3 regions of the Rouxiella sp. S1S-2 genome follow, and region 1 is predicted to be linked to each of the others. Evidence: predicted binding sites of a transcription regulator. Region 1 holds the regulator's gene; each other region holds the start of a gene.
The links. Region 1 encodes PurR, which represses purine synthesis genes. Its sites were predicted from a motif close to CANGCAAACGTTTGCNTG; they were not measured.

Region 1 (10,720 bases):
GCTTACCGCCGCTGCACATACCCCAACCGCCTGCATAAAACGCAGAACCAGCAGTAACTCGGTGCTCTGCACCCAGATCATGCCAAGGCAGCTGATTGAAAAGAGGCTTAGACCGGCGAGTAAAATCGGCTTGCGGCCAAAGCGGTCGGAGAGCGGGCCCCAAAATAGCTGTGCGGCGGCAAAGCCTGCCAGAAAAATGCTCAGGCTCGAGCTGATCGCGCTGGCAGAGGTGCCGAGGTTATCTTGCATCTCGCTGAATGCCGGTAAATACATGTCAGTTGCCAGAAAGCCGAGCATGCTCAGCCCAGCAAGGTAGAGTAAAAAGCCAAATGAGGGTTTCATGATGTTCTCTTATAATACGAAAAAGTAGCTAAAAGTGTTGTAGGGGTGTTGCCAGTGGCGCAGTGTATCTGCTTGGCTTGTGGGTTGTGAAACGTTAATATTTGCACCCTAGGATGAAAAAAATTGAAAGCAAGAGGACGGCGCCAATGAGGTTTGAAACAGGTGGCAGCAATGTGGTCTGAATATTCTCTGGAAGTGGTGGACGCCGTGGCCCGCAATGGCAGCTTTACCGCGGCTGCACAGGAGCTTAATCGTGTGCCCTCAGCCATCAGTTATCAGGTGCGGCAGTTGGAGGAGTGGCTGGCCGTTCCGCTGTTTGAACGCCGTCACCGCGACGTGGAGTTAACGCCTGCCGGCCGTATTTTTGTTGATGAAGCGCGCGTGCTTATCAAAAAAATGATATCAACCCGTCGTCAGTGTCAGCAGGTGGCTAATGGTTGGAGCGGCCAGCTGCGTGTAGCAGTAGACCGTATCGTCAAGCCTGACCGCGTGCGGCAGCTGGTGGTTGATTTCTATCGGGTATTTCCTGATACCGAGCTGTTGATTCAGGGCGAGGTATTTAACGGGGTATGGGACGCTTTGGCAGACGATCGTGCTGACGTGGCGATTGGCGCAACCAGCGCGGTGCCGGTCGGCGGGCGTTTTAGCTTTCGCGATATGGGCACGCTGCCGTGGCACTGTGTAGTGAGTGCCCAGCATCCGTTGGCTGCTCATAAAGGCGCATTAAACGATGAGGCCCTGCGTCCTTATCCGGCGCTGTGTATTGAAGATACTTCAAGAAGTCTACCCAAAAGAGATACCTGGACACTCGATAACCAGCGCCGCCTGGTGGTCCCAGACTGGACCTGTGCCATTGATTGCCTGTGTGAGGGGTTGTGCGTTGGCATGCTGCCGGTGCACATGGTTGAGTCGTGGCTAGCGCAAAAAAAACTGGTGGTGCTTGAGTTGGCCAACAGCTTTCCTGAAAGTCCGTGCTGCCTGACCTGGGATCAGCGTAACCATTCACTGGCGCTTGACTGGCTGCTTGACTACCTTGGGGAAAGTGAGACCTTGAACGAGGAATGGCTGCGCTAAAGAAATGCTGCCCTTGGCGCGGCTGAGGGCCAGCGTGAAGGGCAAGTTAGGCTAATAAGTGTATTAACGGCGATAGTCAAGATACGGGCCATCGGCCACTGAGCGCCTTTCAACCAGCTTGGGCTTCACCTCAATGGTTTGCTGTATTTCGCGCTTGCTGATAATGCGGTCAAGCAGCATGGTAAAGGCCATTTCTCCAAGGCGTTCTTTCGGTTGATGTACGGTGGTGAGTGCCGGTGAAAAATAACGCGCATTGCGAACGTTATCATAACCAATGACCGAAATGTCTTGAGGAACGCGCAGACCCATTTCGTCGGCTGCACAAATCGCGCCCATTGCCATGACGTCACCGCCGCAGAATACTGCGGTAGGGCGCTGCTTCTGGTTTAGGATTTTTTGCATCGCCTGGTAACCGGATTCGGGTTCGAAATCGCCCTGAACTACCCATTCATCTCGCACTTCAATGTTGGCTTCGTTTAACGCTTTCAGGAAACCACGGTAGCGGCCACCGCCGGTGTTGCGGTTAAGCTGGCCGGGTATGGCGCCAATATCGCGATGGCCACGCTCAATCAGGTAGCGACCCGCCAGATAACCGCCCTCGAAGGCGTTATCAATGATGGAGTCGGTGAAGTCGTTTTGCGCTTCGCCCCAGTCCATGACTACCATTGGAATAGACCGGTACTCTTCCAGCATGGCAAGGAGTTCAGCGGGATATTCTGCACACATTACCAGCAGGCCATCGACGCGTTTTTGCGCCAGCATAGCGAGATAGGCAGTCTGTTTTTCAAAATCATTATGCGAATTACACAAAATCAGCGTGTAGCCTTTGGCGAAGCAGCTATTTTCGACCGCTTCAATAACTTCGGCAAAATAGGGCGCTTCACTTGAGGTTGCCAGCAGGCCGATTGATTTAGTGTTATTAACCTTCAGGCTACGCGCGACGGCACTGGGAGAATAGTGCAAATCTTTGATAGCGGCGCGAACAGCAGCTTTGGTTTCTTCGGCGACGAATCGGGTTTTATTGATGACGTGCGACACGGTTGTAGTCGAAACACCGGCGCGCTTAGCGACATCTTTTATCGTGGCCATGTAAAAATCACTCCTGAACTAACCATTTTCAGCACGTTAGTTTTTTGTTAATCGTTTGCCTGCGTGCATTCAACTGCATAAATCATTTTAAGCAGTCAAATCGTTGGATGGTTCCAGAAAGGCCTGAAAGAAGCGTCGGGCAACTACGACCGGGCACACAGCGTGGTAACCGCTAATTTTCTCTTATAACTCAAAAAAGGGAAAGCCAAATTTTTGCTTTAGAGTAAAGTGATAGTGTTGTGTACTTTCTAAATGGACGTTTTGGCGAGATTTAGGCAGAATAAGATGGCGTACAAAATGTAGGGTTTTTGCCCCTTTTATCTCGTAAGGAGTTCACGTGGATACTAACCTGAAATATTCATTAATGACCGTAGTCTGCGCACTCGCGATGATTGTTGCTTTTAGCTTCACCGCAGTCATGCACTAATTTTTAGCGCGAGAACGGAAAAGGGCGATTTCTTATCACAGAAATCGCCCTTTTCTATTTTACCAAAACGACGCACCGTTTTAGTCTTAAACCATTCGTTAAATGCTATTCACAGGTTTCAGCGAGAAATCATTATTTAACGAATCGTTTTTGGCGTCATCACCCGGCGAGCACCCACATAGTGGTCTTGCCAGTAGTTATCTGCCAGATAACTAATTTTAATCTCTTCACCGGTGCGCGGTGACTGAATAAATTTGCCGTTGCCGAGATAAACGCCTACGTGATCGGCTGCGCCGCGTTTTGTTATTCTAAAGAACACCAGATCGCCCGACTCAAGTTCACCGCGTGCAACCGGTGCTGCATCACGCAAATGGTACATCTCATTGGCGGTGCGAGGCATTTTAATTCGCATTAAATCTTTGTACGCGTAATAGACCAAACCGCTGCAATCAAATCCGGTGTTAGGTGAGGTACCACCCCAGCGATAAGGCTTGCCGACCTGGTGCATCAGCTTGTTCATCGCGGTCTCTTTCGCGTGCAGGTATTTCTTCTTATGTGCTGCGCTTAACGTGAGCGGTGCGCAGGATTCTGTTTTTGCCTGATGCTTACGGTGTCGGCCGTAGGCTTTTTTCGGTTCTTTCGCGCAGACCACGTTGGTCGTGCTGGCAAGAGAAGTTGTAATATTTTTAATTTCTCGTTTCGGCTTTTCAGCCTGATGTTTCGCCAGCTTTCGGCTGACCGGCTTTTCGGCCTTGTGTCTTACTAACTTAGTACTGGTAGGGTGTTTAGCTTCCACCTTCGTTTTGGCATGCACCTTTTCTTTTGTCTTACTGTGTTCTTTTGCTTTTGATTGTTCTTTTACCGGAACAACTTTGGTCTTCTTATTGCTTCTGGCAACGACCTTTCGCTTTCGTCGTTCATCAGGCTTTGCCTGACTTACGTGCGCTTCCGCTTGCTTTGCAGAAACGCGACTGCTTGGCGAAGCATGCGCCAAATTCAAAAAAAGCTGGGTAAACAGCAGCACAAAAAGCGTAAACATTAAACGCATGGCGTCGCTACCAATATTAGGCCGAAGTTAAACATCAAAAGATGTCCCAGTATTCCCCAAAAGCGGGAGACAAAACAGCACGAATTGCTTCGATTCTAATTCATATTGTGAGTAAAAGTTAATAACTTTTTTTTTGGGCGAAATATAAGCTATAACGCTGAAAAATTAACCTAAATTCAGAGGCTTAAACTCACCTTACCCAAAGGATCTTGTCAAGATCGTTTGGGTTAAAGTCACAGAATAAAAATGTTATTCTATATGAATGTTTATTTTTGCACTGTTTTGGTAATCAGGGATACTATCACCGACATTAGGGTGATGCATCAACTTAGGCTTATTTAGCGTGTAAAGACCCTACAAAAAATGACGTTTTCATCTGAGCGCTGCCCTCGTTACAATGGCAGACAGTTGATCAGGTTTTTCCCGATTTAAGCTTTTGCGACATAAATACGACGTAACAGCCAATTAATGGCTTGAGGAAGCAAAAAATGACCACCACTATTGAAAAAATCCAACAACAGGTTTCCGAGAACCCAATTCTTCTTTATATGAAAGGCTCTCCTAAACTGCCAAGCTGCGGTTTCTCTGCACAGGCCGTTCAGGCGCTGTCAGCCTGCGGCGAGCGTTTCGCCTATGTCGATATCCTGCAAAACCCGGATATCCGCGCCGAAATGCCAAAATTCGCTAACTGGCCAACCTTCCCACAGCTGTGGGTTGACGGTGAACTTGTCGGCGGCTGCGATATCGTCATCGAAATGTATCAGCGTGGCGAACTTCAGCAGTTGATCAAAGAAACGGCCGAGAAATACAAATCTCAGGAAGAGCAGCCAGAATAAGCCGTCTCGACTCTGATAAAGAACGGCCAGGATAGCTGCTTTTCAGATTAATGAAGAACCCCACTTTTGTGTGGGGTTTTTTTATGAGGTCGTGAAGCCGATAACGTGAAATCCACAGCGGGAGGTAGGGCGCTCGGGCCTAACCTTGGGGTTGATGAACGCGCTATGGCTTGTATATTGACCAAGCCAATCTGGTTAATGAGTCAGCGTAGGAGTGCAACATGATAAATCATCTTGATCATCTGGTATTAACCACCCACGACGTGAAAGCGTGTGTCGATTTTTATACCCGAGTATTGGGTTTTACGCTTGAACAGTTTGGGGCAAATAGGTTAGCGCTTAAGTTTGGTGAACAAAAAATAAATATCCACGAGTATGGTAAAGAAATAGAACCCAAAGCACACCTGCCTGTTCCGGGGTCTCTCGACCTTTGTTTTATCGCTTCACTGCCTATCGAACAGGTTAAATTAAAATTAGAAAGCCATCATTGGCCGATTCTTGAAGGGCCAGTGAATAGAACCGGCGCGCAGGGGCCGATTGTTTCATTATATATGCGAGACCCCGATCTGAACCTCATCGAGATATCACGTTATATTGCTCAGCCTTCCTCGGGAAACTAAAAATGAGTGTCATAAAAAAAGCGGCGTTGAAAAGCCGCTGATTTTTTTAATTTTTAGAACTTTATTCCCGCCGAGCTTATTGCTCCGGGTCGCCGGTTTCTTCTGCGGCGATCGGCAGTGGCCAGCCGCCTAAACGTTTCCAGCGGTTGACCAGTTCACAGAACAATTCTGCAGTTTGCTCGGTGTCGTACAACGCCGAGTGCGCCTGCGCGCTGTCAAAAACAATCCCGGCGCTAATGCAGGCTTTTGCCAGCACGGTTTGCCCCAGCACCAGCCCGCTCAACGCCGCAGTATCAAACGTGGCGAACGGGTGGAAAGGGTTGCGCTTTAGGCCCGCGCGTTCGGCCGCGGCCATCAGGAAGCTATGGTCGAAATTGGCGTTGTGCGCAACAATAATCGCCCGATTGCAGTCCTGCTCCTTCATTCCCTTGCGGATAGCTTTAAAAATGGCGTGCAGTGCATCGTACTCGCTCACCGCACCGCGCAGGGGATTGGTTGGGTCGATGCCGTTAAAGGCCAGCGCTTCAGGATGCAAAATCGATCCCTCAAAAGGCTCCACGTGAAAATGCAGCGTTTCGTCGTTGTGCAGCCATCCGTCTTCGTCCATACGCAAGGTTACGGTTGCAATTTCAAGCAGGGCGTCAGTCTGGGCATTAAACCCGGCGGTTTCTACATCAATTACCACGGGATAAAACCCACGGAAACGACCTTTCAGGGCGTTAATGTCACTTTTGTCAGCCATCTTTATCTTATCTTTAACGAATTCAGCGCGCATTATGGCAAATTTTTGAGCCAGATGCAGGAGGGAGAAGCAAATAGAAGAAAGGGCGCTGAATTAGCGCCCCGAAGTCACGATGTGAAAAGGGTTTAGTTGCCCAGACCCTGACCGGCGTGTTTGGACTCGATAAGCTCGATTTTGTAGCCGTCTGGGTCTTCAACGAAGGCGATAATGGTGGAGCCGCCTTTAACCGGGCCTGCCTCACGCACTACGCTGCCGCCCGCGTTGCGAATGTCTTCGCAGGTTTGTGCCACGTCATCAACGCCCAGCGCCAGGTGACCGAATGCGGTACCGTGGTCATAGCTGTCAACGCCGTAGTTGTAAGTCAATTCAATGACCGCACCTTTGCTTTCGTCTTCATAGCCAACGAAGGTCAAATCATATTTGTATTCGGTATTTTGACTGGTGCGCAGTACGCGCATGCCCAGCACTTCAGTGTAAAATTTAATCGAGCGCTGCATGTCGCCAACGCGGAGCATGGTATGGAGTAAACGCATAATTTCCTCTGATTTCCAGTTAAAATCTCTTGAATACTAGACTAACTGAATGAAATTGCTTTGTCTTTAGGACTGCGCCCAACAGCGCAGTCTGTAATCAACGTGGAAATAAAAAGGGGATGCCTTACAGCGTTGGGTAGTCGGTATAACCCTGTGCGCCGCCGCCGTAGAAAGATTCTGGCTGTGGGGCGTTCAATGGGGCATGACTTTTTAAACGCTCAACCAGGTCTGGGTTAGCGATATAGCTGCGGCCGAAAGCAACGGCGTCGATGTACCCTTTCTCAATCAGTTCTTCACCTTTCTCAGCGGTGTAGGCACCCGCGCCGACAATTACGCCTTTGTAGTGCTGGCGAATAACTTTACGGAATTCCTCGGTATAAGCCTTGCCGCCTGCCCAATCTGGCTCTGAAATGTGTAGATACGCCAGGTTGCGCTTGTTCAGCTCATCCAGTAGATAGACTGCCGCGGCTTCTTGATCTTCACCGTTGTCCAGGCCGTTGAATGGGCCCATCGGTGAAATACGAATGCCTACGCGCTCAGCGCCGATTTCAGCCACGGTGGCGTCAACCACTTCCAGCGTCAGGCGAGTGCGGTTTTCAATGCTGCCGCCGTACTGGTCTTCACGCACGTTTGAGGCCGGTGACAGGAACTGGTGCAGCAAATAGCCGTGGGCGGCGTGCAGTTCGATATAGTCAAAGTCTGCTTCGCGAGAATTAGCGGCCGCCTGACGGAAGTCATTAACAATGCCCGGAATTTCACCAATTTCAAGTGCGCGTGGCGTTGAACAATCTTCACGAACCGCATTGCCATGTTCGTCACGCAGGCTGGTGCGGGTGCCTGCGGCAATAGCAGAAGGCGCGACCGGCGCCAGATTACCGGGCTGCAGGCTGGTGTGCGAAATACGGCCTACGTGCCAAAGCTGCACGGCAATATTGCCCCCTTTAGCATGAACACCCGCAACAATTTTTTTCCACGCGGCGGTTTGCTCAGGCGTGTGCAAACCCGGTGCACCGGCATAGCCTTTCGCCTGGAAAGAAACCTGCGTTGCTTCGGTTATAATCAGCCCGGAACTATGACGTTGAGCATAGTACTCGCCCATCAGTGGCGTCGGGATATCACCCGGTTCAATACTGCGCAAGCGGGTTAACGGTGCCATGAATACGCGATTAGGTAAGGTTTTATTGCCGACGATGAGGGGGGTAAAAAGCTGGGTCATGGTTAATCCTTTCTCTAAAAATTAGACTAGTCGATTACTGAATAATCCCTACACGTTAATAGACCGATCAGTCTAGGTCAACCCGACCCGCATTCGATAGCTCATTTTGCTACGTAGAGATGCATCACTTCTGTCGATCTGGTATAAAATGTATCCAACTTGTTAATTATTTATCCTTTATATTTACTAAGGCGGAGGAATTTTGGCTCAGCAGCTTGAGTTTTTTGACATCCCCAGCCCGTGCCGTGGTGTATGTCAGGCAGGTCCTAACGGTTTTTGTCGTGGTTGCTTTCGCAGCCGCGAGGAGCGTTTTGGCTGGATGAACATGAATGATGTCGAAAAGCGTCACGTACTGCGGCTCTGTCACCAGCGTTATCTGCGTTTGAAACGCGCGACCAAGCCTTCTGACGATCCCGCCCCTGAACAGCCTTCTCTGTTTTAAAATCCCTTTTAAATCAATAAAAAATTGCCGAAAGCAGCTATGCTTGCTGCTAAATAACGAGATAAGGAAATAAATCGCATGGAACAACGTACGCGCATTGCACCGCAAGGACCGGAATTTTCCACGATGATCTGTGGATATTGGCGGTTGATGGAGTGGGGCATGACAGCGCAACAACTGTTGGCCTTTATCGAGCAGCACGTCGAGTTGGGAATGACTACCGCCGATCATGCCGACATTTACGGAAACTATCAGTGTGAGGCTGCCTTTGGTGCGGCGATGAAATTGAAGCCGGCGCTGCGTGAGAAGATGCAGTTGGTGAGTAAATGTGGCATTTCAACCACCGCCGCCCCGGGTAATCGCATCGGCCACTACATTACCGATAAAGCCTACATTGTTGCGCAGGCAGAGCGCTCGCTGGTGAATTTGCACACCGATTATCTTGACCTACTGCTTATCCACCGTCCCGATCCGCTGATGGACGCGGACGATACCGCAGAGGGTCTTATCGCGCTGCATCAAAGTGGTAAAGTGAAACATTTTGGCGTGTCAAACTTCACACCCGCACAGTTTCAACTGCTGCAATCTAGGCTGCCGTTTGCACTGGTGACCAATCAGGTCGAGATTTCACCGATACACCAGCCGGCTATCCTTGACGGTACTTTGGATAGTTGCCAGCAGGCGCGCATCCACCCCATGGCCTGGTCCTGTCTGGGGCAGGGACGGATATTTAATGATGCAGAGTTCAAGCCATTGCGCGACGAGCTGCAAAAAGTGGCCGAAGAGGTCGGTGCGCTGACTATCGATCAGGTCATTTACGCCTGGATTATGCGTTTACCTTCAAAGCCACTGCCTATCCTTGGCACCGGTAAGATTGAGCGTGTTGTCTCCGCGTGGGAGGCATTATCGCTTAATCTTGACCGCCAGCAGTGGTTCCGCATTCGCAAGGCGGCGTTAGGTTACGACGTACCGTAAAAAGTATCAGGCAGGTTTGGGCGCAGGCTCGCTAGGGCCTGTTGTCACGTCCTCAATATTTATCGCCGACTGCAACTGTGAAAGCGAGCAATAAAGACGCCAGATAACGCCCGCCAACTGGCGCGCAGAAGCATCCGGATGGCGCGCCAGTACCTCGCTAATACGCTGCAGCTCGGCCAGGCTCGCCTCGAGGCGCTGATGACTGACTCCGCGTTCGGTCATAATCCCCTTCAGGCAGTGAATACAGATATCCCGCACTTTGGACAGTGGATTTGACCGCGTTTCCCACTCTCTCAGCTGCCACACGATGTGGCTACAGTTGAGCAATACCACGCCCCAGCGCAGGAGCCAGGTGCGAGAGAGCTGATCCTGGCTCTGGTTAAGCAGGTTGACGCGATAGTAAATCAGCGATTCAAACTGCAAGTGTGAAAGCTGCGGCCTGCGGCTGAGCTGGTCGATAAAATCACGGCGCAGCGCGCGGATCAGGCGGCGGCTTTTGCGCTGGTCCGAGCTGGGGCGTAACACCTGAAAGGCTATTCCCGCCAGCATGATGCCGGCTATTTTTGCCAGCCCGTCATTGATAAAGGATTGATAGTCGTAGGTGGGGGGATTCGTCACCGCCAAAAACGATCCACCAAACACGATAAGCTGTCCCCAAAGGGCGGCATAGCGTTTCAACTGCAATTTGCACAGCTGCATGGTGGTGAGCATCGGCAATAAAAAGGCGCAAAATAGCCAAAAGTCGTTGATTTGTACCATCAGGCCAAACTTCAGGATGTAGCAGCTAATAAACAGCAAAACCAGTGACTTGGTTAGCAGGGTGATGCTGTTGATGGGGGAGGCGGTGGAGGAATAAAGCACGCAGCCGATGGCCGCCAGAGTCACGCCCGCTGCGCCGGAATCCCACTGCGTGTTAATCCAGTAGGCGCAGGCAATCACGATGCAAATAAAGGTGCGAAAACCGCTGTAAGCTGCTTCGTAGCTGTCAGCGTGGCGAGTCAGGCGGCTGACCTTCGGCGCTCGTATCTGCTCCACGGCAACCAAATTGGCATTTTCGACCTGCTGTAACAGGTGTTCGGTGCGCAGATAAAGCCAGCAGAAATCGCGTAGACGCTGCCAAAATGCGTGGTGCCGGTAGTCGGCCGGATCCTGTGGACGAATAAGCGTCAGGGTTTTTGCTAACTGATATTGCGTCATATCAGGCTCGCGGAGCTGCTCGAGCAACGTAGCCAAAACCTGATTAAGGTTTTCGGGTGGGTTAGGCCAATTGAGCATCATCCTGCGCAGGCTGGAAATATAGCTGGTCAGCCGCAGCTGCTGGTGCAGCAGGTAGTTGAGTAAATTATTCTGCTGGCGCAGTCGGTAGTGACTCCAGA
Region 2 (10,720 bases), 1.7 Mb from region 1:
GCCTGATAAACGCCAACGGCCATCGCGTCGTTTCCGGCAAAAACGGCATCTGGCCGCTGCGGCAGGGCCAGTAACTGCTGCATTGCCGACAACCCGCCGGAAAACTCGAAATCACCGGTCACTTCAAACCCGTCCGCAATCGCCAGGCCCGCCTCTTTCATTGCCTGACGATAGCCGTCCTGACGTTGGGTCGAGGTGGTTTTATCGGTCGGTCCAATAATGCAGGCTATGTGCCTATACCCTTGCGCAATCAGATAGTCAGTCGCCATCTTGCCGCCGATAAACGCGTTATCCTGAATAATGTCGTTCACGCCGGCAAAGGGCGCCCAGTCCATCATCACCACGGGAATAGAAGGATAGCGGCTCAGCGTCTCCGACGACGGGCAGTGATTTTCAGTAAACATCATGATCAGCCCATCGACCCGCTTTTGTAGCAGCGTTTCAATGCTGCGATTCATTCGCTCCTCGTCACCGTCGGTATTACACAGGATCAGGCTATAGCCGCGCTCGTAACAGCTGCGCTCAACGCCCTGCACCACTTCAGAGTAAAACGGGTTGCTGCTTGAGGTAATTAGCATGCCGATGGTGCGGGTCTGGTTGATTTTAAGGCTGCGGGCCAGTGCGGAAGGCGCATAGTTAAGCTGGGCAATCGCCGCATTAATTTTTTCACGGATAGCCTCACTGACAAAGCGATTATTATTAATCACGTGTGAGACTGTCGAGGTTGAGACGCCCGCCAGGCGGGCGACATCTTTCATTGTCGGCAACTAAGACTCCTGATGCGTTAAAAAATCATCAATTTCATGTCGCCATGGAACAGAAGACTGCGCACCGGCCCGCGTAACGGCAATCGCTGCCGCCGCATGGGCAAAACGCACAGACTGATCCATCGGCTTCCCTTCCAGCAGCGCCGTTACCAGAGCACCGTTAAAGGTGTCACCGGCGGCAATGGTGTCTACCGCTTTAACGCTAAATCCTGGCACGCTCTTGCCTTCGCCCTGCTGGCTCAGCCACACGCCTTTACTGCCCAGCGTAATGATAACGGTAGCAATGCCTTTAGCGTGCAATACCTTCGCGGCGCACGCGGCATCATCGGCGGTGATAACTTTCACGCCGGTCAGTTTTTCGGCTTCGGTTTCGTTCGGGGTAATCATGTCCACCAGCGACAGCAGCTCGTCCGGCAACTTACAGGCCGGGGCCGGGTTCAAAATAACCTGAGTTCCGTTGTCGTGCGCAATTCGTGCAGCCGCAATGACCGACTCGAGCGGAGATTCCAGCTGCATTAATAAAGCCGAGGCGTCAATAATTTGCTGCTGATAACGCGCGAGATATTCCGGCGTCAGAGCTTTGTTGGCTCCTGCATCAATACCTATGACGTTTTCCGCGTCGGCGTTGACAAAAATAAGCGCCACACCCGTAGTCGTGTCGGCGATTGCCTCGACCGGACGAGTATCAATATTATCACTGGCCAGCTGTTTGCGGACGCGCTCACCGATGTCGTCACTGCCTACACAGGCAATAAATGAAATATCGGCACCGCTTCTTCCCGCTGCCACGGCCTGATTAGCGCCTTTGCCACCAAACGCGACATTATAATGTGAACCTATCACCGTTTCGCCCGGCTGCGGAAATTGCCTGATATTTAGCACGTGGTCAGCGTTGATGCTGCCCAGAACCACCAGTTTACCTTTATCCATTGCCTTTATTCCCAATCAGTGGCGCCACCCCAAAGAGTGGCGCCATATCTATTAAGGTTGTGCAACCAGCTTGAGATCAACCGGAATGACCGCTGGAACAGCTTCGCCTTTTAACACTTTGTCCGCGGTTTCTACACCGATAATACCAATTTGGTCAGGACGCTGAGCAACGGTTCCGCCCAATTTCCCGCTTTTAACCGCTTTAATACCGTCTTCGGTGCCGTCGAAGCCGACCACCAGCACATCTGTTTTACCCGCCGTTTGCAGCGCACGCAGTGCACCGAGCGCCATTTCATCATTCTGAGCAAACACTGCCTGAACGTCTGGGTGCGCAGTCAGCAAGTTTTGCATGACGTTAAGACCTTTGGTGCGATCGAAATCTGCAGGCTGGCTGGCCAGCATTTTGAAATGATGCGCATCAGCGGCTTCTTTAAAACCGGCACCACGCTCGCGGGCAACAGACGTTCCGGCAATCCCTTCTAGTTCAATAACTTTGGCATTATCACCCAGTTTTTTAGCGATGAAGTCACCGGCCATTTTACCCCCGACTTTATTATCAGACGCAACGTGGCTAATAACCTGACCTTTGGTTGCCTGACGGTCCAGGGTGATAACCGGGATTTTCGCCTGATTGGCCATTGCCACGGCGTTGCCCACCGCATCCGAGTCTGTCGGGTTAATCAGCAGCAGCTTGGTGCCGCGAACGGTCAGGTCCTGCACATTGGCCAGCTCTTTTGCCGGATTGTTTTGTGAATCAAGCACCACCAGGTTATAGCCCAATTTATCGGCTTCCTGCTGCGCGCCTTCTTTCATAGAAACAAAGAACGGGTTGTTCAGTGTGGAAACCACCAGCGCAATGGTGTCTTTCGCCAGCACGTTAGCACTGAATGACGCGGTTAACGCAGCGGCAGAAACCCATAATGCAACTTTCTTCATAGACATCGTCATCGTATATATTCCTGTAGGGGAGGTTATTTGTTGCTTTTGTTATCCACCAGGACTGCCAGCAGAATAACGACTGCTTTAACAATCATCTGGTAATAAGAAGAAACGCCCAGCAAATTCAGGCCGTTGTTCAAGAATCCAAGTATTAGCGCACCCACCAGCGTACCGAGAATGCGCCCTTTCCCTCCGGAGAGGCTGGTGCCGCCCAATACAACCGCCGCAATGGCATCCAGCTCATAGCCGGTCCCCGCCGTGGGTTGCGCAGAAGAGAGACGCGCGACTTCGATAATGCCCGCCAGTGCCGCCAGCAGCCCGCAAAGTGAATAAACAATAATCTTAACTTTATCGACACTGATACCCGACAGGCGTGTTGCTGCTTCGTTACCGCCCAGCGCGTAGATATAACGACCGAGACGGGTGTGGTGCAGCATGTACCAGGCCGCAGCAAAAACGCCAGCCATTAACCACACCGGCGTCGGCACGCCCAATGGGCGACCAATCCCGAACCATCCAAAAGTATCGGCGACGTCGTTAAAACCGGTACTTATCGGACTGCCGTTGGTGTAAACCATCGTCACGCCGCGCAGCAACAGCATCATTACCAGCGTAGCGATAAACGCCTGCACCTTGCCTTTGGCAACAATAGCACCGGTGATCCCTCCCACCGCCGCACCCAGCGCCAGCGAGGCAATAACAGCCAGCGTGGCGCTGGATTCAAGCCCCACCACAGAAGCGGCCACCGCGCCGGTCAGCGCCAGCAGGGAGCCTACTGACAGGTCGATACCGGCAGTCAGAATGACCAGTGTCATGCCCACGGCCATAATGGCGTTAACCGAGGTTTGCTGCAGAATATTGAACAGGTTATTGAGCGTGAAGAAGTTTGGACTCATTGAAGAGACCACCGCAATCAGCACCAGCAGCGCAATCAGGGATTTCTGCTCTAACAACCACTCTTTACTGATCCAGCGCTTTTTATTGGCCGGTATTGTCTGAGAACTCATTGTCATTTACTCCTGGTTCACGCCGTATTGCTTGCCAACAGCGGCCGCCATTAATGCTTCTTGCGTCGCCTGTTCTATAGGGAATTCAGCGCTTAAATGCCCTTCGTGCATCACCAGAATGCGGTCACTCATGCCAATGACTTCTGGCATTTCGGAGGAGACCAGAATGATGCTCAGACCTTCACGCTTGAACTGATTGATTAACTGATAAATCTCTTTCTTGGCCCCAACGTCGACGCCGCGCGTCGGTTCATCGAGGATCAACACTTTGGGACGCGTCATCAGCCCGCGCGCAATAGCCACTTTCTGCTGATTACCGCCGGAAAGCAGGCCAATAGGCTGCATCATTGACGGGGTTTTGATATTGAACAGACGGATAAAATCGCTCACCGTCTGCTGCTCTTCTGCGTGCTTTAACCCGCCGCCCAGGCGACTGAAATAACGCAGCGCGGTCAGCGACATGTTTTCCTTAACCGACATACCCAACACTAAGCCGTCGCGCTTACGATCCTCAGAGATATAAACGATGCCGTTAGCCAGGCCGTCCTGCGGTGTGCGGGTCTGAATTTCACGGCCTTCAAGTGAGACTGTGCCTGCGGTTTTTTTGCGTGCGCCGTAAAGAATTTTCATCAGTTCAGTACGTCCGGCCCCCATCAGGCCAGAAACGCCGAGGATCTCGCCGCCGTAAAGCGCGAAACTGACGTCTTTTACACCCGGTCCCGAAACATTATTTACCGACAAGCGCAGCGGCCCGCGGGCATGGTTGATTCGCGGATACTGTTCCTCAAGCCGCCGTCCCACCATCATTTCAATCAGCGTGTCTTCCTCAAGCTCGCTAACGGGACGTTCAGCAATAAACTGGCCGTCGCGAAATACCGTCACGTCGTCGCAAATCTCGAAAATCTCTTTCAGGCGATGCGAGATATACACCACGCCACACCCGGCAGCCTTAAGCTCGTTTATCACGCTAAATAAGGAGGCGGTTTCGGTGTCGGTCAGTGCATCGGTCGGCTCATCCATGATAATGACCTGCGATTCGAAGCTCAGCACCTTGGCAATCTCGACCATCTGCTGGTCACCAATCGACAGTTCACCCACGAGTCGATGGCTGCTATAACGCAGATTCAGGCGAGCCAGCAGTTTGTCGGCTTCGGCGTACATCTTTTTCCACTGAATTCTCCCCAGTCCGTTAACAAACTCACGGCCGAGGAAAATGTTCTCAGCAATGGTCAGCTGCGGGATCAGGTTAAGTTCCTGATGGATAATACCGATCCCGGCTTCCTGGGAATCCTTCGGCCCGTTAAAACTGGCTTCCTTACCGAGAAAATGAACCGTTCCGGCATCCTTTTGATAGATACCGGTCAGCACTTTCATCATCGTTGACTTGCCCGCGCCGTTTTCACCCACCAGCGCCATAACTTTTCCCGGATACACGCTAAGCGCGGCGCCCGACAGGGCTTTTACACCGGGAAAGGCTTTATCAATCCCTGAGAGTTGCAGCAAAGGTTGCATAGAGACCTCAGAACGTGACGCCGGCAGACAGGATAACGTTAGCGTATGGCGAACATTCTCCACTGCGGATCACGGCACGCGTAGTTTGTGTCTGTTGTTTGAAAGCCTGATGGCTAACATATTCCAACGTAATGGTGTTTCCCTGCTGTTGCTCCAGCTGTTTCAACTGGCCTAGCAGCGTGGCGTGAAGCTCGGGGTTATGCTGCCTGATTTCCTCGGCAAGCACGGCGTGCTCCACCTGCATCTCACTGATAACGGTGGCAAACACTTGTAAAAAGGTCGGCACACCCTGCGTCAGGGCAAGGTCGATTCGCTGCGTGGTCGCGGGGATCGGTAAACCGGCGTCGGCAATCGCCAAGGTGTCGGTATGACCCAATTTAGCAATAACCTGTGAAACGTCGGCATTCAACAACATGGCTTTCTTCATTATCAGCTCCAACAGCGAAACGTTTCGCTGGTAACTGATTCTAGAAAATCTGTACGCCGTAGCAATGGGCAGACGATGAATTTGTGATCGCTGTCGAAACGTTTCGCTGACAGGTAAACGGCGAGTAAACCATTAAGTGGAATAAAACGATAAGGCTGGTGATAAGACGAAATGCAAAACGCCGCAGGCGTTGACCCACGGCGTTTAAATAATGACGACCAGAAAGATTAAATCTCGACCTGGGTTCCCAGCTCAATCACGCGGTTTGGCGGAATTTCGAACTGATCCGGGGCGCGCAGGGCGTTTCGGCTCAGGGCGATAAACAGCTTGCCACGGAAGTAGAGATACCAAGGTCGTTTAGTGAGAATGAGCGACTCGTGCGACATAAAGAATGAGGTTTCCATCATGCGGCACGACAAACCTTCAAGGCCACAGCGGTGGAACACTTCCTCTACGTTAGGTGTCTCTTTGAAACCATAGCTCGCCACCACACGCCAGAAAGTCGGCGACATCTGCTCAATAGTGACGCGGCGAACGTTATGCACAAACGGCGCATCTTCAGTCCGCAGAGTCAGCAGCACCACCCGCTCGTGCAACACTTTGTTGTGTTTGAGGTTGTGCAGCAGAGCAAACGGAATGACGTTGGTCGCGCGGGACATATAGACCGCCGTACCGGGAACACGCACCGGCGGAGATTTCTCCAGCGAAGCAATCATCGCCTCAAGTGAATTGCCGTGCTCGTGCATACGGCGCATAAGGCGGAAGCGCTCGCTTTTCCAGGTGGTCATCACGATAAACATCATCAGCGCCAGCACCAGAGGCAGCCAGCCGCCTGACAGTATTTTGGTCGCATTGGCAGCGAACAGCGGCACGTCGATGAACAGTAGAATCACCGCCAGCACTGCCACAATAAAACCTTTCCAGTGCCAGTTTTTATAGGCCACGGTGCACGAGAGTATAGAGGTCAGCACCATAGTACCGGTCACCGCAATGCCGTAGGCCGCGGCCAGATTGCTTGAGTGCTCGAAGCCGAGGATAACAATGACCACCGCGAAATAGAGCAGCCAGTTGATGACCGGCACATAAATCTGTCCCGCTTCCATCTCTGAGGTGTGAATGATGCGCATCGGCGGCAAATACCCCAGGCGAACTGCCTGACGGGTTAAGGAGAACACTCCTGATATCACCGCCTGAGAGGCAATAATGGTCGCCAGAGTGGCCAGAATCAGCATCGGCAGCAGCGCCCAGTCAGGCGCCAGCAGGAAGAACGGGTTTTTAATCGCCTCAGGATTTTTAAGCAACAGCGCGCCCTGACCAAAGTAGTTCAACACCAGCGATGGCAGAACTACGCTAAACCAGGCCAGGCGAATCGGCAGTTTACCAAAGTGCCCCATATCCGCATACAGCGCCTCGACGCCGGTAATAGACAACACGACCGCGCCCAATGCCAGGAAGGAGAAGGATTTATGCTCGATAAAGAAGTTGACTGCCCACATCGGATTAATTGCACGTAGCACTTCGGGATTGCCGATAATGCTGTTAATACCCAATACCGCCAGCACCAAAAACCACAGCAGCATCACTGGGGCAAAAAGTTTGCCGACCAGTCCGGTTCCGTGTTTTTGAATGAAGAACAGCAGGGTAAGAACAAAAATTGAGAGCGGGACGATATAGGCATCGAGGCTTGGCGCTGCAATTTCAAGACCTTCCATCGCGGAAAGCACCGACATCGCGGGCGTAATCACCACTTCGCCGTAAAAGAAACTGCCGCCTATCAAACCGAGAATAACCAGTACGGCGGTGGTTCTTGCCGAGGTATTTCTGCCGGCGAGCGACATCAGGGTCAAAATACCGCCTTCTCCCGCGTTATCAGCCCGTAAAACAAAGGAGAGATATTTTGCCGAGACGACAATAATCAACAACCAGAAAATCAGGGAGAGGAAACCAAATACCACGCTGGGTTCGACGTTAAAACCGTAGTGGCCGGAAAAACACTCTCGCAGTGTATAGAGAGGGCTGGTACCGATGTCACCATAAACCACACCAATGGCGGCCAAGGTTACTGCGGGTAGTGACCGTTTATGTTCTGTGCTCATAATTGGTTTCTTTTATGCTTTGTCATTTGGCTGACTTGAGTATTTGGCTAAAAATTCTTTTGCCCAAAATCCGTAAGCTATGTGGGTTGGCAGTTCCTTTAAACCCACCAAAAGGCGCACAGTATGCACGAATAAATAAGATTGCCTACCCTTTAATACAAAGACAAGCAAACAATTCATCGCAGGCGATCACATTTCTGCAAATAGAATAATTTTAATAATCAACGGGCTAGTTCTCAGAAAAAAATCATGGTTTATTAGCAGCTCACAGTCCACTATTCCATCACTTAAGTCACTATTTGGGGCAGTTTAAAACACATTATGGCGCAATCACCTCTTTTGGCAGAACGAATCACCCGACTGGCTAATGCGTTGGAAAACGGCCTTTATGAACGGCAGGAGGCCATACGTCTTTGCCTGTTAGCCGCGCTGTGTGGCGAAAGCGTGTTTCTGCTTGGCCCACCGGGTATCGCCAAGAGTCTGATCGCCCGTCGTTTAAAATATGCGTTTCGCGATGCCCGCGCCTTTGAATATCTGATGACCCGTTTTTCTACGCCAGAAGAGGTGTTTGGTCCGCTTTCAATTCAGGCACTAAAGGACGAAGGCCGCTATTTGCGCCTCACTCAGGGCTATTTACCGGAGGCAGAAATTGTCTTTCTTGATGAAATATGGAAAGCCGGTCCGGCGATCCTTAATACTTTGCTGACCGCAATAAACGAGCGACGTTTTCGCAATGGCGACAGTGAAGAGGCGATCCCGATGCGCCTGTTGGTCAGTGCCTCCAACGAACTGCCCGAGGCCGACGGCGGCCTGGAAGCGCTCTACGATCGCATGTTGATCCGCCTGTGGCTGGACCGCGTACAGGACAAACAAAACTTTAGATCACTGCTCACCAGCCGGCATTCTGAGAACACGCATCCGGTGGCAGAAGGGCTTAGCATCACCGATGAGGAGTACAAGCAGTGGCAGCCGGAAATAGAGAAGGTCAACCTCACCGAACACTGCTTCGAGCTTATCTTTCAGCTGCGCCAACGCCTCGGCGCGCTTGAAACCGCCCCTTATGTTTCAGACCGTCGCTGGAAAAAAGCCCTGCGGCTGCTGCAGGCCTGCGCGTTCTTTAGCGGTCGTCAGTCGGTTGCCCCGGTTGATGTCGTGCTGCTTAAAGACTGCCTGTGGCATGACATGAGCTCTTATCATTTATTGCAAACGCAGATTGAGCAGAGCATCACCGAGCAGGCCTACCAGCAGCAAAGCTTAAGTTTAAAAATTCAGCAACTCAATCAACAATGGATGCATTATCAGCAGCAGCAGAGCACGCGTCAGGCGTTAAAAGTCAGTAAAAAATCAGGAATGTTCAGTCGCAGACCGCAGTATCAATTGCCGGAATCGCTGTCGTCCACCAGCCTTACCCTGTTTCTGCAACAGCCGCTGCACCTGCACGACATTCAGGTCAACCATCTGCTGGTGGACCGTGAACCCATGGTCGAATGGCTTAATAAGGGTGGGCAGCTAAAGGCGAAACTCAACGGGATCGGTTTTGCGCAGGCTGTAGACGTTGAAGTCGACGATAAACTGCAGCTGGTTATTCTCGACGTGAGTCGTCAGCCAAGCTTCCTTACCTTGCCAGGCAATGAGCACATCACGGTGCCGGAGGAGATGAGAAATACGCTAACCACGCTAGGTGAATCTCTGACCCAGCAGCGCCAGCTGTTTAACCAGCACCATCCGTGCCTGTTCGTTCCGCTGGAGTGGACGGCGAAAATAGAAGCCAGTCTGATCCGCGTTAATGAACAGCTGGTGCAACAACAACAGCTGTTTGGCAGAAGCTAAACCATGTTCAGCCTGGAAACGCTGGACGTCATGCTGGCCATTAAAGAAGCCGAGCTTATTGATGAACTGATCATCACACTGCTGGCTACGCCGCAGCTGCAGGTGTTCTTTGAAAAATTCCCTCGGCTCAAGCGCGCACTGACCAAAGATTTGCCGGAGTGGCGCTTCAGGCTACAGCAGCGCATTCATGATACGCCGGTGCCTCAGGGGTTGGCGAAAGAGTTCTATCTTTACCAGCACTGTCAGCAGAGCAGCGCCTCTACGTTTAATACGGAGCTGGAGAGCACGGTTGTTCAGCTCGAACAGCTTAACTCGCCTTTTGCCACCGAGGCGCGCTCGCTAACCGACAATATCTCCACCGCCAACCAAAGAGGCCCAAACAGCAGCTTTCACGGCCTGTTTATGCAGCGCTGGCGGCTGAATATCACTTTCCAGACCGTGACTCTGCATCATCAGTTGCTGGAGCAAGAGCAGGAGCAGCTGCAAAACGAATTGGAACAGCGGCTTGAGCTGAGCGGCGAACTCTCTCCTTTATTAGTCGAAAACGACGGTGCCGCAGGCCGACTGTGGGACATGAGTAAAGGAAAGCGCCAGCGCGGCGACTATCAGTCGCTGGTCCGCTACGGCACCTTTTTACAGCAACAGCCTGAGCTGCAACAGCTAGCTGAGCAGCTGGGACGTAGCCAGACGGCAAAGGCCAATCCCCACGAAGAGACCATTCTTGAAGCGCATCGCCTGATGGTCAGGGAACCGGCCACCGTTCCTGAAGAGGTGAACGGCATCCATCACAGTGATGACATCATGCGCCTGCTGCCCTCAGAACTGGCGACGATAGGCATTGCCGAGCTTGAGTTCGAGTTTTATCGGCGACTGCTGGAAAAGCGTCTGATGACCTACCAGTTGCACGGTGACGTATGGCGAGAAAAAGAGGTGATGCGTCCGGTGGTATATCAACAGCAGGAACCGCAGCCGCGTGGCCCGTTTGTGGTGTGCGTCGATACCTCAGGTTCAATGGGCGGCTTCAACGAGCAGTGCGCCAAGGCCTTTTGTGTTGCCCTGTTGCGCATTGCGCTGGCGGACAATCGCCGCTGCTACATCATGCTGTTCGCCAGCGAAGTGATTCACTATGAACTCACATCGGCCAGCGGTCTGGATCAGGCCATGCGTTTTCTGGGACAGCATTTCAGAGGCGGAACGGATCTTTCCGCCTGC
Region 3 (10,720 bases), 2.8 Mb from region 1:
ACGTCCGGCAATTTGCCCGAAGCGGCCAAACCCGGCGATAATCACACTGGCATGCTCGTCATCAATCACGTCCTGCGGACGCGAGTCCTTCGGCGCATTGCGCTCCAGACGGCTGGCAATAACCAACAGCACCGGCGTTACGGCCATAGACAGCGCCACGGCCAGCGTCAGCGCTTTAGCCCACTCGGGGGGAAGCACGCCTGCCATTTGCGCCGCGCTAAAGATAACGAAGGCGAATTCACTGCCCTGACCAAGCAGGATGGCAAACATTCCGCGCTGACGTTTTGGCACGTTCAACAAAGGAGCCACAATCCACAGCAGCGCCGCCTTCAAGGCCATAAAGCCCGCCAACAGGCCGGCAATCAGCATTGGGTGGTTAATCAGCGTACCGAAGTCGATAGACATACCGACGCCGATAAAGAACAGCCCCAGTAACAGGCCTTTAAACGGCTGAATATCACTTTCCAGTGCGTGGCGATACTCAGAGCTGGCAAGCATAACACCGGCTAAAAATGCGCCCATCGCCATCGACAGACCGGCCATCTCCAGCAATATGCCAAATCCGAACACCAGGAATAGCGCCACGGCACTGAACACTTCGCGCATGTTTGAACGCGCTACAAAGTGCAGCAAGGGCCGCGCCACGTAACGCCCCAGCAGGATAACTATCGCCAGCGCACCCACCACCTTGGCGGCAGAGAGTCCAAACGAGAGCATGGTGGTGGTTTCACCGGTGCTGGCCAACAGCGGGATCATCGCCACCAGCGGAATGGCAGCAATGTCCTGGAACAGCAGCACGGCGAAGGCGCTACGTCCAATAGGCGTTGGCGTCAGGCTACGTTCACTCATCGCCTGCATCGCAATCGCGGTAGACGACAGCGCCAGCGTCAGGCCAATCAGCAGGGCAATTTTCCAGTCGAGTCCCAGCGCGGTGCAGAATGCACTCAGCACCAATCCACAACCGACCATCTGGATGCTCCCCCCACCAAACACCGAGGCACGCAGGGTCCACAGCCTTTTCGGGTCCAGCTCGAGGCCGATAATAAACAGCATCAGCACGACGCCAATTTCGGCAAAGGTTAGAATAGACTCGGCGTCGGACACCAGCTTGAGGCCCCAGGGACCAATGATGCAGCCGGCTATCAGGTATCCCAGAACAGAGCCAAGGCCAAGACGCACCGCAATCGGTACAAAAAGCGCCGCGGAGCCGAGATAAATCAGCCCCTCGATCATCATGCTGTGATTATCCATTCACTTCTCCTTCTACAGTCTGTGCGTCCAACAGCACGGTGGGGTGCGCAGTCTGCCAATCAATGAGTCGCTGGCGGTAAGCCTCGGCACCGGCTTTAATAGAAACCTCATCGCAGGTGAAGGTGTTATGCAATGCAAAATAGGGCTGCCATTTCATGCCGCAGTAAAGTGCCGTGGCCTCAACGGGTTGCGCCAGCGTGGCGAAATCAGGATGACTTCCCAGCTCAAAATGCTGCTCATTGCCGCCGGTAGTGACTGCCCAGAGTAAACCTTTACCCCGCAGCGCTTCACCGCCGTGCCCATAGGCCCAACCGTGCTCAAGCACTTTGTCAATCCACAGCTTGAGCATGGGGGGTAACCCGTACCACTGCAGCGGATGCTGGAAAACCACCAGATCGGCCTCTTCCATCGCTTTTTGCTCGGCCTTGATGTCAATACTGAAATCAGGATAGAGATCGTAAAGCGATCGGATTTTTACATCGGGAAGATCCTTAATTCCCTGAAGTAAACGCTGATTAGCATGTGAATGCCGAGGATAAGGGTGAGCATAAATAATCAGGATCATAAAACTTCCGTTTAAAAATGGTTTCAGATCAGCATACGCAACTTTGCGTCTGAGGAAAAATAGCCAATCTTTTAATCTTGTTAATTTAATAAAAAAGCAAAAAAGAAAGGCGCAGCTTACGCCGCGCCCTTCAGAATCAACGGTAATCATTGAAGAACTAATCGTGTTAATTAGCCTTTAATTTTTGCGTGCATTTCCTGGACTGAAATAACCTGCTCAGTCGGGTCGGAAGACAGCGCCATCGCGGTCGCAAAGCCACCGTTCAACGTAGTGTCGTAGTGCACTTTGTACTGCAGTGCGCTGCGGCGAATAAGTTTGGAATCTTCAATCGCCTGACGACCCGCGGTAGTATTGACGATGTAACTGTATTCACCGTTTTTAATGCGGTCCTGAATGTGTGGACGGCCTTCATGCACCTTGTTCACCAGGCGGATGTTAATGCCCGCCTCACCCAGAACAACGGCAGTACCGTGAGTCGCATCCAGTTCGAAGCCGTGTTTTTGCAGCTTGGCAGCCAAATCGACCACGCGCGCTTTATCTCCGTCGCGAACTGACAGCAGTGCACGACCGGCCTTTTTCATGCCGGACAGGCTGCCCAGCTGCGCCTTGGCAAACGCTTCGGCGAAGCTACGGCCAACGCCCATGACTTCACCGGTGGAGCGCATTTCAGGGCCGAGGATGGGGTCCACGCCAGGGAATTTGTTAAACGGCAGCACCACTTCTTTCACAGAGTAGTACGGCGGGATAACTTCCTTGGTAATGCCCTGCTCGGCCAGAGTCTGCCCCGCCATCACGCGAGCGGCCACTTTCGCCAGCGGCACGCCGGTGGCCTTGGAGACAAACGGTACGGTACGCGCAGCACGTGGGTTAACTTCAATCAGGTAAACTTCGTTGGCTTTAACCGCAAACTGCACGTTCATCAGGCCACGAACCTGCAGCTCAAAGGCCAGCTTCTCAACCTGCTGACGCATGACGTCCTGAATCTCTTTGCTCAGGGTGTAAGCGGGCAGTGAACACGCGGAGTCACCGGAGTGAACGCCAGCCTGCTCAATGTGCTCCATAATGCCGCCAATCAGCACGCGCTCGCCGTCGCAGATAGCGTCAACGTCGACTTCTACCGCGTCGTCAAGGAAACGATCCAGCAGTACTGGCGCATCGTTAGAGACGCTTACCGCGTTCTGGAAGTAGCGACGCAGGTCGATTTCGTCATAAACGATTTCCATTGCGCGGCCGCCCAGCACGTATGAGGGACGCACCACCAGCGGATAACCCAGACCGCTGGCTTTTTCAACTGCCTGTTCGATAGTGGCAACTGTGGCGTTAGCCGGCTGTTTCAGGCCCAGACGGTGAACCGCCTGCTGGAAACGCTCACGGTCTTCAGCACGGTCGATAGCGTCCGGGCTGGTACCGATGATTGGCACGCCGCAAGCTTCCAGCTCGCGAGCCAGTTTCAGCGGAGTCTGCCCACCGTACTGCACGATCACGCCTTTTGGCTGCTCGATACGCACGATTTCCAGCACGTCTTCCAGCGTTACGGATTCGAAGTATAGACGGTCGGAAGTGTCGTAGTCGGTAGAAACCGTTTCAGGGTTACAGTTAACCATGATGGTTTCATAACCGTCTTCGCGCAGCGCCAGCGAGGCGTGTACGCAGCAGTAGTCGAATTCGATACCTTGACCAATACGGTTTGGCCCGCCGCCCAGCACCATGATTTTTGGTTTGCCGGTGGTCGGGTTGGACTCGCACTCTTCTTCATACGTGGAGTACATGTAGGCGGTGTCGGTGGAGAACTCGGCAGCACAGGTATCAACGCGCTTATAAACCGGGTGCAGATTGTGCTTGTGACGCAATTTGCGCATTTCGCTTTCAGATACGCCAACCAGTTTCGCCAAACGCAGATCTGCGAAGCCTTTGCGTTTCAGAACGCGCAGCAAATCATAATTTAACGAGCTAAAGCCGCCCTCTGCCACTTTTGCTTCCAGTTGAACTAATTCTTCAATCTGCACCAGGAACCAGCGGTCAACGTTGGTCAGGTTAAAGATGCCGTCTACTGACATGCCCGCACGGAATGCGTCGGCGATGTACCAGATACGGTCTGAACCGGCTTCTTTCAGTTCGCGACGAATTTTGGTCAACGATTCAGGATCATCGAGATTAACGATAGGGTCAAAACCGCTGGCCCCCACTTCCAGGCCGCGCAGCGCTTTCTGCATCGACTCCTGGAAAGTGCGGCCAATCGCCATCACTTCACCGACAGATTTCATCTGAGTGGTGAGACGGTCGTTAGCACCGGCAAATTTCTCGAAGTTGAAACGAGGAATTTTAGTCACAACGTAGTCAATTGACGGCTCGAAAGAGGCCGGTGTTTTGCCACCGGTGATGTCGTTCATCAACTCGTCGAGGGTGTAGCCCACAGCCAATTTGGCCGCCACTTTAGCAATCGGGAAACCGGTCGCTTTTGAAGCCAGTGCCGAAGAGCGTGACACGCGCGGGTTCATTTCGATAACGATCAGACGGCCGTCTTTCGGGTTAACGGAGAACTGTACGTTTGAACCGCCGGTTTCTACGCCGATTTCACGCAGTACCGCCAGCGAGGCGTTACGCATGATTTGATATTCTTTGTCGGTCAGGGTCTGAGCAGGTGCCACGGTGATGGAGTCACCGGTGTGGATGCCCATGGCATCGAAGTTTTCGATTGAACAAACGATGATGCAGTTGTCGTTTTTATCACGCACCACTTCCATCTCGTACTCTTTCCAACCGATCAGCGACTCGTCAATCAGCAGCTCTTTGGTTGGCGAGAGATCCAGACCACGAGTACAAATCTCTTCGAACTCTTCGTGGTTGTACGCAATACCGCCGCCGGTGCCGCCCATGGTAAAGGAAGGACGGATAATGCACGGGAAGCCAACGTCTGCGGCAATCACCAGCGCTTCTTCCATGTTATGTGCAATACCTGAACGCGCCGTGCCTAATCCGATTTTCTTCATCGCGATATCAAAGCGACGGCGGTCCTCTGCCTTGTCGATAGCGTCGGCGGTGGCACCAATCATGGTCACACCGAACTCAGCAAGCACGCCCTGACGCTCAAGCTCCAGCGCACAGTTCAGTGCAGTCTGGCCGCCCATTGTCGGCAGTACGGCGTCTGGACGCTCTTTTTCAATAATTTTGCGTACAACTTCCCAGTGAATAGGCTCGATGTAGGTGGCATCGGCCATATCAGGGTCAGTCATGATGGTGGCTGGGTTGGAGTTCACCAGAATGACGCGGTAACCTTCTTCGCGCAGCGCTTTACACGCTTGGGCACCGGAGTAGTCGAACTCACAGGCCTGCCCGATAACAATCGGACCTGCGCCCAGAATCAGGATGCTTTTTATGTCTGTACGTTTTGGCATTTTAAATCGCTCCTGTTCTCTTATTTGTCGCTGTTGCGGTAGGCTTCAATCAGTTCAATGAAGTGATCGAACAAAGGTGCTGCATCGTGCGGACCCGGGCTCGCTTCAGGGTGACCCTGGAAGCAGAACGCTGGCTTGCTGGTGTGATGCAAACCTTGCAATGTACCGTCGAACAGTGATTTGTGCGTGGTGCGTAACGTGTCCGGCAGGCTGGCTTCTTCTACCGCAAAACCGTGGTTCTGTGCGGTGATCATCACGGTGTTGTTATCAAGATTTTTAACCGGATGGTTGCCGCCGTGGTGTCCAAACTTCATTTTTGACGTCTTGGCGCCGCAGGCCAGTGCCAACAATTGGTGGCCCAGGCAGATACCGAACACCGGGATTTCAGTGGTCAGGAAAGTTTTGATGGCTGCAATGGCATAGTCACATGGCTCTGGGTCACCCGGGCCGTTTGACAGGAAGATGCCGTCCGGATTGAGTTTGAGCACGTCTTCTGCAGACGTTTTTGCCGGCACCACCGTCAGGCGACAGCCGCGGTCAACCAACATGCGCAGAATGTTGCGCTTCACGCCGTAATCGTAGGCCACGACGTGGAAAGGTAAATCCTCAGCCTTCTTCGCTTCCGGCAAATCGCCTTCAAGAGTCCAGCTACCCTGCTGCCAGCTGTAAGACTCTTGCGTGGAGACTTCTTTCGCCAGATCCATGCCTTTCAGCCCCGGGAAAGCCTTGGCTTTTTCCAGTGCCAGCACCGCGTCCACATTATCACCGGCAATGATGCAACCGTTCTGCGCACCCTTTTCACTCAGCAACCGAGTCAGCTTACGCGTGTCGATATCCGCGATACCAACGATGTTGTGGCGCTTGAGGTAATCAGAAAGGGATTCTTCATTACGGTAGTTGCTGGCAATCAGGGGGAGGTCGCGAATAACCAGACCTTGAGCGTGTACTGCGGAGGATTCTTCATCAGCGGCGTTAGTGCCGACATTGCCGATATGAGGATAAGTAAGAGTAACGATCTGGCGGGAATAGGAAGGATCAGTGAGGATTTCTTGATAACCGGTCATCGACGTATTGAAGACCACTTCTCCTACTGCCGTTCCCTCTGCCCCGATGGCCCGACCGTGGAATTGGGTTCCGTCTTCCAGAACCAATAGCGCTGACTTTATCAAAGCATCCTCCAAGAATAATCAATCATTATATTTGCATATTAATTCAGATCCAGTGACCTGATCAATGCAAAAATTGCACTCAGAGCGGTAATTTTTTCTACCCTAAAAGCTAATTTTTGGCAAATTGCGCGCATTCTAATGATGAGCGTTTGGTTTGTCCACCAAAAGCACCATTATTTTACTGTTTTTTGCTGCACTCAGTGAAATGAGCACCGGATAGCGATAAAAGGACGGGATAAGTAAGCATAGTAAACGTTTGCGGGGAGGTTTGTCTGAAAAAATCGGTTTTTGACGCAGTTTAGATAATTATGATGAAATGATCTGGTTATTTTATACTCAATACGGTAATCAAATGATCATTAACACCTTAAAATATAGGTTTGGGAAACAAACCGCATCATAACGCCCATTTTATAGATAAAAGAAAAGGGCAATAAAATAACTGCCCTTTTATCAAAACACTATGATTAAAACAACCACATCACGATTGTTGGAGAACCTTATAAATCTTCAAGACCCAAGACATCTTTCATGTCATAAAGACCACTTTTCTTGGATGATACCCATTTCCCCGCACGAACTGCACCATTAGCAAAAGTCATGCGGCTGGAGGCCTTGTGGGTAATCTCGACGCGCTCGCCAATATCGGCAAACATGGCGGTGTGTTCACCGACAATATCGCCCGCGCGAATAGTCGCGAAACCAATACTCATTGGGTCGCGCTCCCCAGTGTGACCTTCACGCGCATAAACCGCACAGTCTTTTAAATCACGGCCTAACGCACCTGCAATTGCCTCACCCATTGCCAATGCCGTACCTGATGGTGCATCGACTTTGTGACGGTGATGGGCTTCAACGATTTCAATGTCGGTGTAATCGCCCATCACTTTTGCCGCTTTTTCAAGCAGCTTCAATACCACGTTGACGCCAACGCTAAAGTTAGCGGCGAAAACGATAGGGATCTGTTGCGCAGCCTGGCTAATTGCCGCCTTACCCGCATCATCAAAACCGGTAGTGCCGATAATCATGCCTTTACCGTGCTGTTGGCAGAAGCCAAGGTGTTCAAGGGTGCCTTCAGGACGGGTGAAATCGATTAAGATATCGAAATCATCAACCACGGCTTCCAGGCTATCGCTTACGCGAACATTCATCACGCCCGCACCGGCCAGTTCACCCGCATCGGTGCCGACCAATGAAGAACCCTTGCGCTCTAATGCGACACCCAGTACCACGCCCTCGGCCTGCTGTACGGCCTGAATCAGCTGGCGACCCATGCGCCCACCGGAACCGGCAATCGCCATGCGGATATCAGCTTTGCTCATAATTTCTCTCTTTATTAATGTGTGCTGCCGTAAAACAGAATCAGGTTAACCACCCCGCTCCATCACGGCTAGTGAAATTGCCTCATAATTAGAAAATTATGATAGAGGCGCGCTAGCATCAGTAAATCTATTTTGCTCTGACTGAATAATGTCGGACATCTCCCCTTAATCACAAGACAAATCAACACTCTCTGCCCTTTTGATAAAAAATTCACAAAAACGAATAGCTATGCAAAAGTGTGAATAATGTGCGCTTAAGCACGTTTTGACAATGTTGTTTTTGTCGACGGCGATGAATTTATTAGTGGTGATATAAATAATTCATATTTCGTTATTGGATTTTGCTGAACCGTTATGTTAATAAATAGCCAGCTAATTTTAAGTCGATGAATTATTGCAAAAGCGAAACTATATAAGCTAACCAATAATCACGGCATGTCAGTAAGTTAGCGATTGGAAGGTTTTATTTAAAAACAGACTATTACGCAATGAGTGTCGTTATTCTAACAAGGCAGGCTGCGGCATAGATCTTTAATGCTCGTTAATCCCCCTCGTGCATAACAAGGGAAATGAGGATGCCAACACAGCATTGGCACCTGGAGTCGTTATGAAATTTAAAATGAATAGGGTTTCACAAACGGTTGTCGCCGGCCTGCTATTGGGTGGCGCATCTTTCGCAGCACAGGCAGAAATCACGCTTATCAAACAAGATCCGCAACCTTATGACCTGCTTAGCCGTCTCGACTTTAAAGTCGGCGGCAGTATTCGTCCGCAGGTTGTCAATACTATGGGCAACTCTGATAAAGGCTCATACAAAAACAACGGTTATGACGGCGGCACCCGTTTCCGCTTCTCTGCTGATTATTTCCTGTTTGATGATATTCACTGGGTTAGCTATTACGAACTGGGTGTAAATATTCCGGCGGTATTCGACTGGGATCAACATTATGCAAAAGGCGCACATGACACCACCCGTCGCCAGCTGTATACCGGCTTCAAGAGCAAAACCTACGGTACGTTGACTTATGGTCAGCAGAACAGCATCTATTATGATGTTGTTGGCGCTAAAACCGACGTGTGGGATGACGACATGTTAGCCCAGGCTCCGGGCAACGGCATCAACGGTGACTATGATGGTTCTTATCGTTCACGCAAGATGTTGAAATACAAGTATGCTGCAGGTCCAGTGGATCTTTATGCCGCTTACCTGTTCTCAGACGATGACCTGCTTGAATCCAATAACCTGGCCTACAAACGCAAAGGCGGCGGCTCCGTTGGCGCAAATTGGCACATCAATGACACCTTAACGTGGGGTACGGCGTATAACTACACCAGCGCCGAAGTTAAGAACCGTGCCGCTGGCGGCTCTAAAGACTATGACCAGAGCATTTTGGGTACTGCACTGTCGTGGACGCCGGGCAACTGGACACTGTCTGCAGGCGGCGGCTGGTACCACAACTTCCTGACCACTAAAATCAACAACGATCAGGACTACTTCGCGGGCAACGCCTACGGTGTGGAATACTATGCCGGTTACAACATTCCAATCAAACAGTACGCCATCAAGAGCATTCAACCGTACTTCATGGGTGACCATCTGAAATACGTGAGCGGTCGTGACTACCAGCGTACCGACAACGGCGTGGGCATCGCGTTGAAACTCGACTACGGCTTCCAGGTTGATTTCGAGCACATGATCACCAACTCTACCGACGATATTGGCGACCTGAACCTGGTTCGCCTGTACTACAACTTCTAATCTACGTTGTAGAAATCCGTCTTTATGAGTTACCTGGCCTGCTGAAACATCAGCAGGCTTTTTTTTACCCTCGCCCCCTTAACTTGCTGCTTCTGCTTTCCCCATGTGGCAAAGCGCGGCTAAACTCATTACACAGACACTTTTAGCCCTTGCAGGAGAAACCTTGATGACCGCATTTTTGAGGTCCGAGATAACCGCCGTTAACGATTATCGCGCCGAGTTGGGTGAAACACCCGTCTGGTGCCAGCGCACCCAGTCACTGCTTTGGATGGATATTCTTAACCAGCGACTGCTGCGCTACTGGCCTGAAACGCAAGCCTTCGAACAGCGCGAACTTCCCTCGATTACCAGCGCGGCTCTGCTGACTGAAAAGCAGGACACTTTTTTACTGGTCACTCAGGACGGAATTTCACTTTACGACTACGCCAATGAAACCTTCACCCTGCTCTGTGACTATGCGGGGGCAGAAGGCACAAGGCCTAACGAAGCCGCGATCGCCCCAGATGGTTCTCTGTGGTATGGCTCGATGGATCTCAAAGAAAAAGAAAAAATAGGCGCCTGGTTTCGTTATGAAATCGGTGACTCTGCGCCAGTGCTGATGATGGACAAGGTTGGCACGCCGAATACTCTGGCCTGGTACGAAGGGAAAGTGTGGTTTGCCGACAGTACGCAGAAACGTTTCTACTCCGGCAGCGCCAGAAGAATAAATCCTTTAAAACTCTCCTGCCACTCTTCCGGCGATAAAACGCCCGATGGTTCAACCCTGACTGAAGACGGCATATTGCTGACTGCCTGCTGGGGAAGCCACTGTCTGCTGCGACAACAGATCAATCAGGGTGAACTCTTAACGCTTGATACGTTAAAGGTGCCAGTGACTCAGCCAAGCTGCTGCACCTTTGGCGGTGCGGATATGCGGCGGCTGTTTATTACGTCGGCGAGAAAAGAGTTAGAAAATCCGGGGGAAATCGAGGGGGCGCTGCTGCAGGTTGAAACCTCAACGCGTGGCGCAGGGCAATATCAGTTTACACTTTAAGCGTTGCTGCTCTTGCATCCCCGCCTTCCCCTGCTGAAATAGCGGGGGAAGGACTAGGGTGGGGAAATTTTAAAAATCAGCTTACCGCTTTAATATCGATACGCAGCTCTTTTGGAACTTCGAAAACGATATTTTCTTCACGGCCGTCCATGTTAACTACGCCGAGGCAGCCCAGCGTTTTCAGACGGTCGATCACTTCCTGCACCAGAATGTCTGGCGCAGAAGC

Region 2: rbsD (D-ribose pyranase) is a predicted target of PurR. The motif match lies at 5,595-5,612, and genes of this name have one in related genera.
Region 3: carA (glutamine-hydrolyzing carbamoyl-phosphate synthase small subunit) is a predicted target of PurR. The motif match lies at 6,626-6,643, and genes of this name have one in related genera.

What each region holds. Positions count from the first base shown of each region.
Region 1 covers NZ_WFKL01000001.1:1,954,406-1,965,125, forward strand. Annotated here, with positions in the region: gene punC (purine nucleoside transporter PunC) at 1-342, opposite strand, end outside; gene punR (DNA-binding transcriptional activator PunR) at 514-1,416, shown strand; gene purR (HTH-type transcriptional repressor PurR) at 1,480-2,505, opposite strand; gene GA565_RS09180 (YnhF family membrane protein) at 2,843-2,932, shown strand; gene GA565_RS09185 (C40 family peptidase) at 3,069-3,980, opposite strand; gene GA565_RS09190 (Grx4 family monothiol glutaredoxin) at 4,469-4,816, shown strand; gene GA565_RS09195 (VOC family protein) at 5,038-5,436, shown strand; gene rnt (ribonuclease T) at 5,513-6,211, opposite strand; gene gloA (lactoylglutathione lyase) at 6,304-6,711, opposite strand; gene GA565_RS09210 (alkene reductase) at 6,836-7,927, opposite strand; gene GA565_RS09215 (DUF1289 domain-containing protein) at 8,130-8,369, shown strand; gene GA565_RS09220 (aldo/keto reductase family oxidoreductase) at 8,448-9,344, shown strand; gene GA565_RS09225 (FUSC family protein) at 9,351-10,720, opposite strand, start outside.
Region 2 covers NZ_WFKL01000001.1:231,243-241,962, forward strand. Annotated here, with positions in the region: gene rbsR (ribose operon transcriptional repressor RbsR) at 1-767, opposite strand, end outside; gene rbsK (ribokinase) at 768-1,697, opposite strand; gene rbsB (ribose ABC transporter substrate-binding protein RbsB) at 1,749-2,639, opposite strand; gene rbsC (ribose ABC transporter permease) at 2,669-3,643, opposite strand; gene rbsA (ribose ABC transporter ATP-binding protein RbsA) at 3,650-5,155, opposite strand; gene rbsD (D-ribose pyranase) at 5,163-5,582, opposite strand; gene kup (low affinity potassium transporter Kup) at 5,810-7,678, opposite strand; gene ravA (ATPase RavA) at 8,000-9,508, shown strand; gene viaA (ATPase RavA stimulator ViaA) at 9,512-10,720, shown strand, end outside.
Region 3 covers NZ_WFKL01000001.1:4,792,034-4,802,753, forward strand. Annotated here, with positions in the region: gene kefC (glutathione-regulated potassium-efflux system protein KefC) at 1-1,251, opposite strand, end outside; gene kefF (glutathione-regulated potassium-efflux system oxidoreductase KefF) at 1,244-1,816, opposite strand; gene carB (carbamoyl-phosphate synthase large subunit) at 1,987-5,211, opposite strand; gene carA (glutamine-hydrolyzing carbamoyl-phosphate synthase small subunit) at 5,232-6,380, opposite strand; gene dapB (4-hydroxy-tetrahydrodipicolinate reductase) at 6,881-7,702, opposite strand; gene GA565_RS21960 (porin) at 8,310-9,461, shown strand; gene GA565_RS21965 (SMP-30/gluconolactonase/LRE family protein) at 9,628-10,494, shown strand; gene ispH (4-hydroxy-3-methylbut-2-enyl diphosphate reductase) at 10,571-10,720, opposite strand, start outside.